4 regions of the Chryseobacterium sp. WG23 genome follow, and region 4 is predicted to be linked to each of the others. Evidence: riboswitches for the same ligand, from Rfam matches in the RefSeq annotation. Region 4 holds a riboswitch; each other region holds the start of a gene.

Region 1 (2,205 bases), on a different contig from region 4:
AAAAGAAAACAATGCAGGGCGATATCAGGATCAATGGGATCGGTGACCTAAATGTTATGGGAATTTATCAACTGATGCGTTCGAAAGATAATTTCCATCAGCTGAACGGTGGATTGGGCGTAAAAATTCCTTTGGGTAAGTTTGATGAAAAAGGAATTTCAGGAGTTAATCCGAGTTTTCAGCTGGGAACAGGAAGCTGGGATTATCAAGCAGCTTTGAATTATAAATTTCAGAAGAATAAAATTGCGGTATTGCTTAATACAGATTATACCATTAAAACAGAAAATAAAAAGAAGTACCGCTTTGGAAACCAATGGAATTATGCAGCAACAGGCTTTTATCAGGTTGCGGGAAATGAAAAATCTATATTTTCTTTAAAGACAGGGGTTCAGGGAGAAGTGTATGCTCAGAATAAACAGTTTGATGAAGCGCTGCCTAATACTGCCGGAAGTGCATTATATGGAAAGTTGGGCTTTGAGGCTTCCTATAAAAAGTTCAGTCTTGGAAGTGAAGTTATGCTTCCTGTTTATACCCATCTTGCAGGAGGAGATATAGAAGCAAAATCAAGGTTCAGTATTTTCCTGAATATTGGGATATAGTTGATCCTTAACGCAAAGTTTAATGTTTATCATACTTATTCAGATGGGAGATATTTAAACTTTGCGTTTAAAATCATACCTGTAATTTTTACACGAATTCTATTGTACTTTAGTATTTTTCTATTCAAAATTTACCTTTGGTACACATGCTTTTATAATATTGTAAATCATTTTGTTATTTGTGAATATATATTAATTATTTTCTATCTTTGCCGAAATTTGGTAAGCTGTAAAAAGCTTTTAAAAGGGAATCCGGTGAGAATCCGGAACAGACCCGCTGCTGTAAGCTCCACACCAAAATTTTTGAAGATTATATCCACTGTTTTTTAATGGGAAGGATTTCAAAAATGGAGTAAGTCAGAAGACCTGCCAGACCATAAACGTTTGACGCTTTCGTGGAATAAAGCTTTAGGACAACAATGATTTTGTGCAGCGACCACTGTGCTTTGTCGTTGCTTTCTTACATCCATTAGCGTCATCATTATTCATAAATGAGCTAATGGTGGCAAAACTGACTACATCTCAATTTCATAAAGTTGTTTTCACAACATTGGTGTTAACATCACAATTCTTGTTTTCTCAAACAAAGAAAAAAGACACCTTAAAGGAAGAAGCTATTAAGGCTGTCAATATTTACAAAAAGAGCTTTAAAGAAATCGTTCCTGCTCAGATATTGCAGGGAGAAGAGCTTGAAAGACTGAACAGCCACTCTGTTGCAGATGCCTTACGGTATTTTTCCGGTGTTCAGATCAAAGACTACGGTGGAATTGGAGGCTTAAAGACCATTAATATCCGAAGTATGGGAAGCCAGCACGTAGGAGTTTTTTATGACGGAATTCAGCTGGGAAATGCGCAGAACGGCCTTGTGGATCTGGGAAGATATTCTTTGGATGATCTGGAAGAAATATCATTATACAACGGTCAGAAAAGTGAGATCTTTCAGCCGGCAAAAGATTTCGGATCATCAGGTTCTATTTATTTGCAGCCCAAAACACCGGTATTTACCGGAACAAGAAAAACAAATCTTGTTTTGAGGGCAAAAAGTGCATCCATTGATTTATTCAACCCCTCTTTCCGTTTGGAACAAAAAATATCACAGAGAACTTCTGCCAGTTTCAGTGCCGAATTTCTGCAAAGTGATGGTATTTACAAATACCGTTACGAGAAAAAATATCCTAATGGAGAGCAGGCGTATGATACGATTGCTAAAAGAAGAGACTCTGATATTAAAGCAAAACGTTTTGAAACCTCCTTGAATGGAACTTTAAATAACGGAAGCTGGAATATCCGTGGATATGGGTATATTTCAAATCGGGGTATTCCTGCTCCTGTTGTTAACAGCCGTTTTGATGGGAGAGGGGCAAGGATGTTTGATGAGAACTATTTTGTACAGGCCAATCTGAGGAAAAAGTTATTCCCTAAATTCGAAACTCAGCTTAAAGCAAAATTTGCTTACGATTATACCCGTTTTCTGGATACGGTACAGTCTCAGTTAGTTAAATATTCAGATAATACCTACATTCAAAGGGAGCTGTATATATCTTCTTCCAATTTATATACAGTGAGTTCCAATTGGGATATTAGTTTGAGCGGGGATTTCCAGTAC
Region 2 (2,205 bases), on a different contig from region 4:
AAAATATCTGCCAGCTGCTCAGGATTTCTCACCAGGTCTATATGCAGAACGTCTGCAGGAAGTGACACAGCAAGAGATGCATTGTCTTTCAATCCATCGAAATAGGTCGCAACGATGAATTTTAGCAGTGGGAATTGTTTTCTAAGTTCCCGGTAAACGTACTGGTAGGTTTCTTTTGCTTTCTCTGTTATATCTAAAGTTAAAAACGGCTCATCAAACTGAATCCATTGAGCACCCTGATCCTGAAGTTTTGTTAAGATTTCAGTGTATACCGGAAGAAGGTTTTTGGCAAGATCCAGTTTATCAAATCCCTCTTCTTTTTCCTTTCCTAAAAGAAGATAAGAAACAAGTCCGATGAGTACCGGCTTGGCATTAATTCCTGCTTGTTTAGCTCCCGCAAACTCGTTGAATATTTTGTCGGAAGTCAGTGTAAACTGCTGATTTTTATAAAATTCAGGAACAATATAATGATAATTGGTATCAAACCATTTTGTCATTTCCATGGCCGTGATATCCAGCCCGTCTTTCTGGTATCCTCTGGCCATCGCAAAGTACAGATCCAGCTCTGAATTATTTTTTTTAAGGGCTACTTCATGATAACGTACCGGAATAGCACCTACAATTAAGCTCATATCCAGTACCTGATCATAATAGGAAAAATCATTACATGGAATAAGGTCTATCCCTGCCTCCTTCTGAATATTCCAATTGTGATTGCAGATATTCCTTCCTGTAGTAAGAAGTTCTTCCAAAAGGATTTTGCCTGACCAATATTGCTCGCAGGCTTTTTTGAGTTCTCTTTTGCTACCAATTCGCGGATAGCCAAGAATGTGCGTTTGCATTTTTTTTAAACTTTTAATTAAACTTATTTTTAAAAGCTCTTTGAATGCTTCGTAATGCTTTTGCCGGTAAGATTTTTTTGGGAAATAATGCATACCTGACAGTTCCGTTTTACTCTTGGAAAAACGTACTAAAAAGTATATCATCTGTATGACCCAAAGCTTCAGACCGCGAAAGCATTGTCAATTCAGTAAAGGCAGGTCTCCTGACTTGTAACAGTTTCTGTCGTCCTTCCCGCTTAGGCAGTGGATCACAAGGACAGAACCCTTTGGTATGTTACTTACAGTTGCGCGACAGCTCGTGATTTGCACACGATTCCCTATTAATTTACCTTACGTAAAACCTCTCCTGTTTGATGAAGTATCTGTAAAGAACTATTCTTATCAATTACATTTTCTATCTGTGCTAATAAAAGATTTTAATTTTGTGTAAATTTACAAATACAGAATAAACGAATAATAATTAGTTTTAAATAAAGTAAATAAATCTGTATGATTTTATTTTAAAAGAATATAATTCTGTAATTTTGAATAAAATTAATACTAAAAAGAATAATATCCTGTGGAACATCTTGATACCAAAGATATACAGCTGCTGAGACTGCTTCAGAAAAATGCAAAACTTACCGTTAAGGAGCTTGCCAAAGAAATTAATCTTTCCCCTTCTCCTGTTTTTGAAAGGGTGAAACGTCTGGAACAGGAAGGCTATGTGAAAAAATATGCTGCGGTTCTTGATCCGGATAAACTTAACCGGGGTTTTACCGTTTTCTGCCAGATCAAGCTGAAAATTCATGACCGTTCTGTAGGCTATGATTTCGTTAATGAAATTCTGGAAATAGAAGAAGTGGCAGAATGTTATAATATTTCCGGAGATTTTGATTTCCTGCTGAAAGTTCAGGTCCGGGATATGAAACATTATCAGGATTTTGTATTCAATACACTGGGTTCTGTAGATTCTATCGGAAGTACGCACAGTACGTTTGTAATGGCAGAAGTAAAAAATACCCATGGCTTAACAATCTGATATTTTTGAGTACAATTTTGAGTACAATCGTTTTTAGCGGGTAACAGGTATTTGGAGAAAATAAAGGAATAAATGGGTGAATTCCTGTTGTTTCAGGAGAAAAAGAAATAAAAATAAGACAGAAACAGTTTATTAAAATTGTTTCTGTCTAGGCTCCTTATAAAGGTGAAATGTACACTTCTATTTTAGTGCCGTCATAATTAAAGGTTCCGTCTGAATTTCTTTTACCTAAGAAAACCCAGTCCATATCTACGGGAACAGACCATGCTGATCCTAATGAGAATCCGTTTACAGATCGGATTTCGTTACCATTTCCTGTAGTAATTGCTGAATGAAACCATG
Region 3 (2,205 bases), on a different contig from region 4:
TAGCTATTAGAAACGGAAATAAAGGAAATTACAGCAGTGCATCCTATGATGTCTATGTATTTAACAGTACCAGAATGGCATTTGTGAAAAGTGAGGAGCTTACGGAAATTGGCTCCAATTATTTTGGATTATTCGGTGTAGATGCCAAGCGTAAGCGCCTTGTTGCCACAGGAAAATCCGGATGTTGCATGATTTTTACTACAGAATATCAAGTAATTCCTAACAAAGGATTAGAAAAGGTATTGGAGAGGGAAGAAGATATGACCAATGAAGACCGTGTAAAAGTGATTACCAGGGAAAAAATAAATAACAAATGGGTTACCAGAACCAAGGTATATCCGGCAGGGCAATATAATAGATAAATAATACAATGAAAATTCAGAAAGAAATCGATTTTATCCTGGCAGTAGATGCTTTGAAAAACGTACAAAGAAGAAATTATAATGCAGATGATTCAAGAAGGGAAAATACTGCAGAACACTCGTGGCAGATTGTTATTCTTGCACAGATTTTATATCCTTATGCAAAAAACCGTGCTGACATTGACCTCCTGAGAGTTATCAGAATGCTTTCCATTCACGACTTGGTTGAAATTGAGGCTGGCGATACTTTTCTTTTTGATGAAAAAGCGATGGTTGGCAAGTTTGAAAGGGAAAAAGTTTCTGCTCAAAAGATCTTTGGAATTTTAGACGAGCCGTTACGTTCGGAGTTTTTCAATTTATGGCTGGAATTTGAAGAAGAAATAACGCCAGATGCTATTTTTGCGTGTGCTATTGACAGAATTATTCCTTTTATCCTCAATTCACATACCTCAGGAAAAAGCTGGACAGAAGCCGGAGTTACGGAAAAACAAATTAGAAGCATGCTTGAAAATGCCATCTGCAGAGCTTCTGATGAGATGGGGGAAGCTTTTGAATTATTGCTGACCAGAAGTCTGGAAACCGGAAAAGTGATCAAATAAAAGCTTAGTTTTTACTATAAATAGTTTCGGGCGGCCTTTGGCCGCCCGAAACTTTATAATTATAGGATTTGGATTGGCTTTTTGAATTCATCAATGGCTACAAAAGTAAAGTCGCCAATGATTGCTTTTTCTCTTTCGTAAGAATACATCTGTTCCGTGTAGATCTCTACATTGACCTTCATACTGGTTTTTCCAACGTAGGAAACTTTCCCAATCAGTTCAACAATAGTTCCTGCGGGGATAGGTTTTTTAAAATCAATTTTATCACTGCTTACGGTTACCACTCTTTTTCTTGCAAATCGGGTAGCAGTAATGAAGGCTACTTCATCCATCAGCTGCATAGCCGTACCTCCAAAAAGTGTATCATAATGATTCGTTGTATTAGGGAAAACCGCTTTAAATATTCTGGTTTCAGATGCTTCAATTCTTTCTTCTGTAGTCATATTTCATTATTAATTAAAACGAAATGAAATACTATTAAAACAACAGAATAATAACAGGAATCCAAGAAATCCCTGAAAAAATCCATCAGATCAATAAACTTCATATCGCGAAAGTTTTTTGTTTAAGAAAAAGGCAGGTCTCCTGACTTGTAACATCTTTTATCCCCTTCCCATGCCCCGCACAGTGGATCTTAATAAAAGACTTCAGTTACTTACAGTTGCGCGACAGTTCGTGATTTTCACACGATTCCCTTTTTAATCTGCTGTTAGGCAGAACCTATTTCCATGATGAATAAGCGTTAAACTTTTTCGGGGCAAAAATAATGAATTTATTCCGGATTATGGTAAATAATCTGACTGATCACTCTTCCTTTTTTAATGGTCCAAAGACTTGTATATCTGTATTCTCCTGAACCATTGATCATATAAAGAAAGATATTGTCGTTATCTAAAGAGGTTACCGCCACATTATTGAAATCCATGGTGGGCTGAAACATGTTTTTGATAGCTTCCCTTACAAAAACAGAACCTCTTCCAGGCTGCTGAACCCTGATTGATTTAATTTCGGTCATGCCTTCAGGGAGATCATTGCCTATTCCCCATGGCTTTACTTTATCGATAGTAAGGAGTTTTCCATCAGCATCTTTCTCCTTTTTACGGTATCCGGCATTGGATGGGTAAATATCAATAACTACTTTACTCCTTTGAGCTGTGGGGATTTTAGGGTCAGAATTATCGGTGAAAATAAGCGACTTTCCATTCTTGGATTTGGAAGGTGTATACTGGGGAAGCTGGTCAATA
Region 4 (2,205 bases):
GTCCAGTAGAGGTCATTAAATGAAGGAGCTCTGAAGTTTCTTGAAACACTTAGCCCTACATCATACCATTGGGTGGCATTCCATTTTCCTGAAAAAGAAAATAAGACCGGTGATTTAAAGTCTTCTACAAAATCTTTCTTGATTCCGGCTTCAAACCGTAAGTCTTTGATAGGAAAATAACGAAGTAATCCGGCAATAGACCCGGCATTTCTGCTGATATCACCTATTTTTGAGCTTCCCTCTCCCTTACCTTTATTCACTTGAAATTCTCCGATAATATTGATATTCCATTTTGAATTGAGGAAGTAATTGAAATCATTTTTCAAAATATAATTCTTTCCGGCACCTCCACTGGTTTCCGGTTCTGCAATATCTCCAAAATACTGAAAATTTTCCTCAGTATAGGCTGCTTTAAATGAATTGCTGAAACGCGTGGTATTCCAATCCCAGGCCATCAGGTTTCTGAAATTCTGGGTATGATACTTTGTCTTGGTTTCCAGATCACCAAAACGAACAGGATAATGCTGTTTTCCGTTAAAAGTCTCTGATATCCATGAGATCTGATGATGGGGAGCAATTTTATAAGCTACTGCTATATTGAAATTGGTATTGTAATACTTTCCGTTGTCATTCGTATACTTCTTTCCGCCCGCTTCTTCTACTTCATAATCATTCTGGCTTATAGAATGGCTTCCGGAAACTTTAAAGCTGAACTTATCATTGCTGTAAGAACCTTTAACAACATTATTATAAGTATTAAAAGATGCAAATTCTGAAAACAGAGCAGCATGGAAACCTTTATTAAAATCAAGGCTGCTATTCAAATGAATACTTCCCCCAATGGCGCCACTGCCATAAATAACACTACCTCCACCAGGTTTAATTCCGATCTGGTCATATCCAAACAAAGCCATATTATTGATATCTCCCTGTCCTAAAAAACTGGAGTTAATATTAATTCCATTCCATACAAAAGCAGTCTGCTGGGCGGTAGTTCCCCTGAAAGAAGGTGAAGAAACGGCACCACGCCCATTTTCTTTGATATACACAGGAGATTGAAATCTCAGTAATTCGGAAAGGTTGGCAGAATTTTTTTCAGCATCTTCATTGGTAATATTCGTTACATGATGAAAGAGCTTTACTTTGTTTATCTGGCTGTCGAATACATAAATAGTATCTAAGGCCTTCTCTTGTCCAAAAAGAAAGCAGCCATAAGACGAAAAAAGCAGTACTAAAGATCTTTTTATATCCATACTAATTTACTCTTCCTCCGAAAGCAATATATATTTTGATTATTATTCTGGCAGGTCTCCTGACTTTCGCCTTCTGTACCTTCCCGTTTTTACACAGTGGTTTTTTACAGAAACTTTTGTTGCGATTTACAGTTGCGGGGACAGTCCGGGAGTTCCACCCGATTCCCTTTTCATTCCAATATATTGGAAACCATAATTTTTGCAAAGATAGCTTTTTAAATGTATTAGACAAAAAGTGAAATAACAGGTAAAAAATTACGTCTTATTCATAAGTATTAGAAAATCCTGTACAGCAACCGGCCTTGATGAATACTATAAAAATAAAAGCTGCCTCCAATAGTTGAAAGCAGCCATTTATATATACTGATGTTGTTTGATTATTTCCCCATCACTTCTGTAATCGGATTTCCAACATTTCCACTTGGAAACTGGATTTTCAATAAAGAAGAAACCGTAGGTGCAATATCTGTCATGTGGTATTCTTTATTGCTTTCTCCCTGCTGAACTCCCCAACCCATAAAAATCAATGGAATATGGGAATCATAAGAGTTCCAAACACTGTGTGTAGTTCCTGTTTTAGAATAAGGAGGAAGCATAGAGTCATGAGAAATCAACTGGATATCTCCGCTTCTCTGTCTGTTGATCCCATTGATAATTCTTTGTTTGATAGGCTCCGGAATACTGGCTTCCTGAACTCTGTCTACAGAAACAGCATATAAAACAGTAGGATCTTTTTCAAGTTCTTTTACCGCAAAATTTCTCACATCATCCAGCTCAAGTTTAGTATCTGCCAATACTTTTCTGTCAAAATACACCTGATAATTATCTATAGCATTGATCAGGTTATCAGCACCAAATTTTTCTTTCAGTTTCTGATTAAGATTTTTTTCCATGCCTTCTCCAAAAAAGCCTGTAGTAATTTTATGCTCTTTAAGGAATCCTACAGAATGAG

What was found. Region 4 has a riboswitch for cobalamin ahead of MP477_RS19615 (TonB-dependent siderophore receptor). Riboswitches for the same ligand answer to the same signal wherever they lie in the genome.
Region 1: another riboswitch for cobalamin. It lies ahead of MP477_RS16075 (TonB-dependent siderophore receptor); the one in region 4 lies ahead of MP477_RS19615 (TonB-dependent siderophore receptor).
Region 2: another riboswitch for cobalamin. It lies ahead of metE (5-methyltetrahydropteroyltriglutamate--homocysteine S-methyltransferase); the one in region 4 lies ahead of MP477_RS19615 (TonB-dependent siderophore receptor).
Region 3: another riboswitch for cobalamin. It lies ahead of MP477_RS21650 (acyl-CoA thioesterase); the one in region 4 lies ahead of MP477_RS19615 (TonB-dependent siderophore receptor).

What each region holds. Positions count from the first base shown of each region.
Region 1 covers NZ_JALCZE010000010.1:105,735-107,939, forward strand. The annotation lists gene MP477_RS16070 (transporter) at 1-599, shown strand, start outside; cobalamin riboswitch at 803-988, shown strand; gene MP477_RS16075 (TonB-dependent siderophore receptor) at 1,099-2,205, shown strand, end outside.
Region 2 covers NZ_JALCZE010000001.1:194,054-196,258, reverse strand. The annotation lists gene metE (5-methyltetrahydropteroyltriglutamate--homocysteine S-methyltransferase) at 1-842, opposite strand, end outside; cobalamin riboswitch at 1,018-1,202, opposite strand; gene MP477_RS00890 (Lrp/AsnC family transcriptional regulator) at 1,402-1,863, shown strand; gene MP477_RS00885 (hypothetical protein) at 2,021-2,205, opposite strand, start outside.
Region 3 covers NZ_JALCZE010000017.1:60,437-62,641, forward strand. The annotation lists gene MP477_RS21640 (hypothetical protein) at 1-362, shown strand, start outside; gene MP477_RS21645 (HD family hydrolase) at 371-961, shown strand; gene MP477_RS21650 (acyl-CoA thioesterase) at 1,021-1,404, opposite strand; cobalamin riboswitch at 1,519-1,700, opposite strand; gene MP477_RS21655 (hypothetical protein) at 1,734-2,205, opposite strand, start outside.
Region 4 covers NZ_JALCZE010000014.1:39,645-41,849, forward strand. The annotation lists gene MP477_RS19615 (TonB-dependent siderophore receptor) at 1-1,253, opposite strand, end outside; cobalamin riboswitch at 1,285-1,463, opposite strand; gene pafA (alkaline phosphatase PafA) at 1,631-2,205, opposite strand, start outside.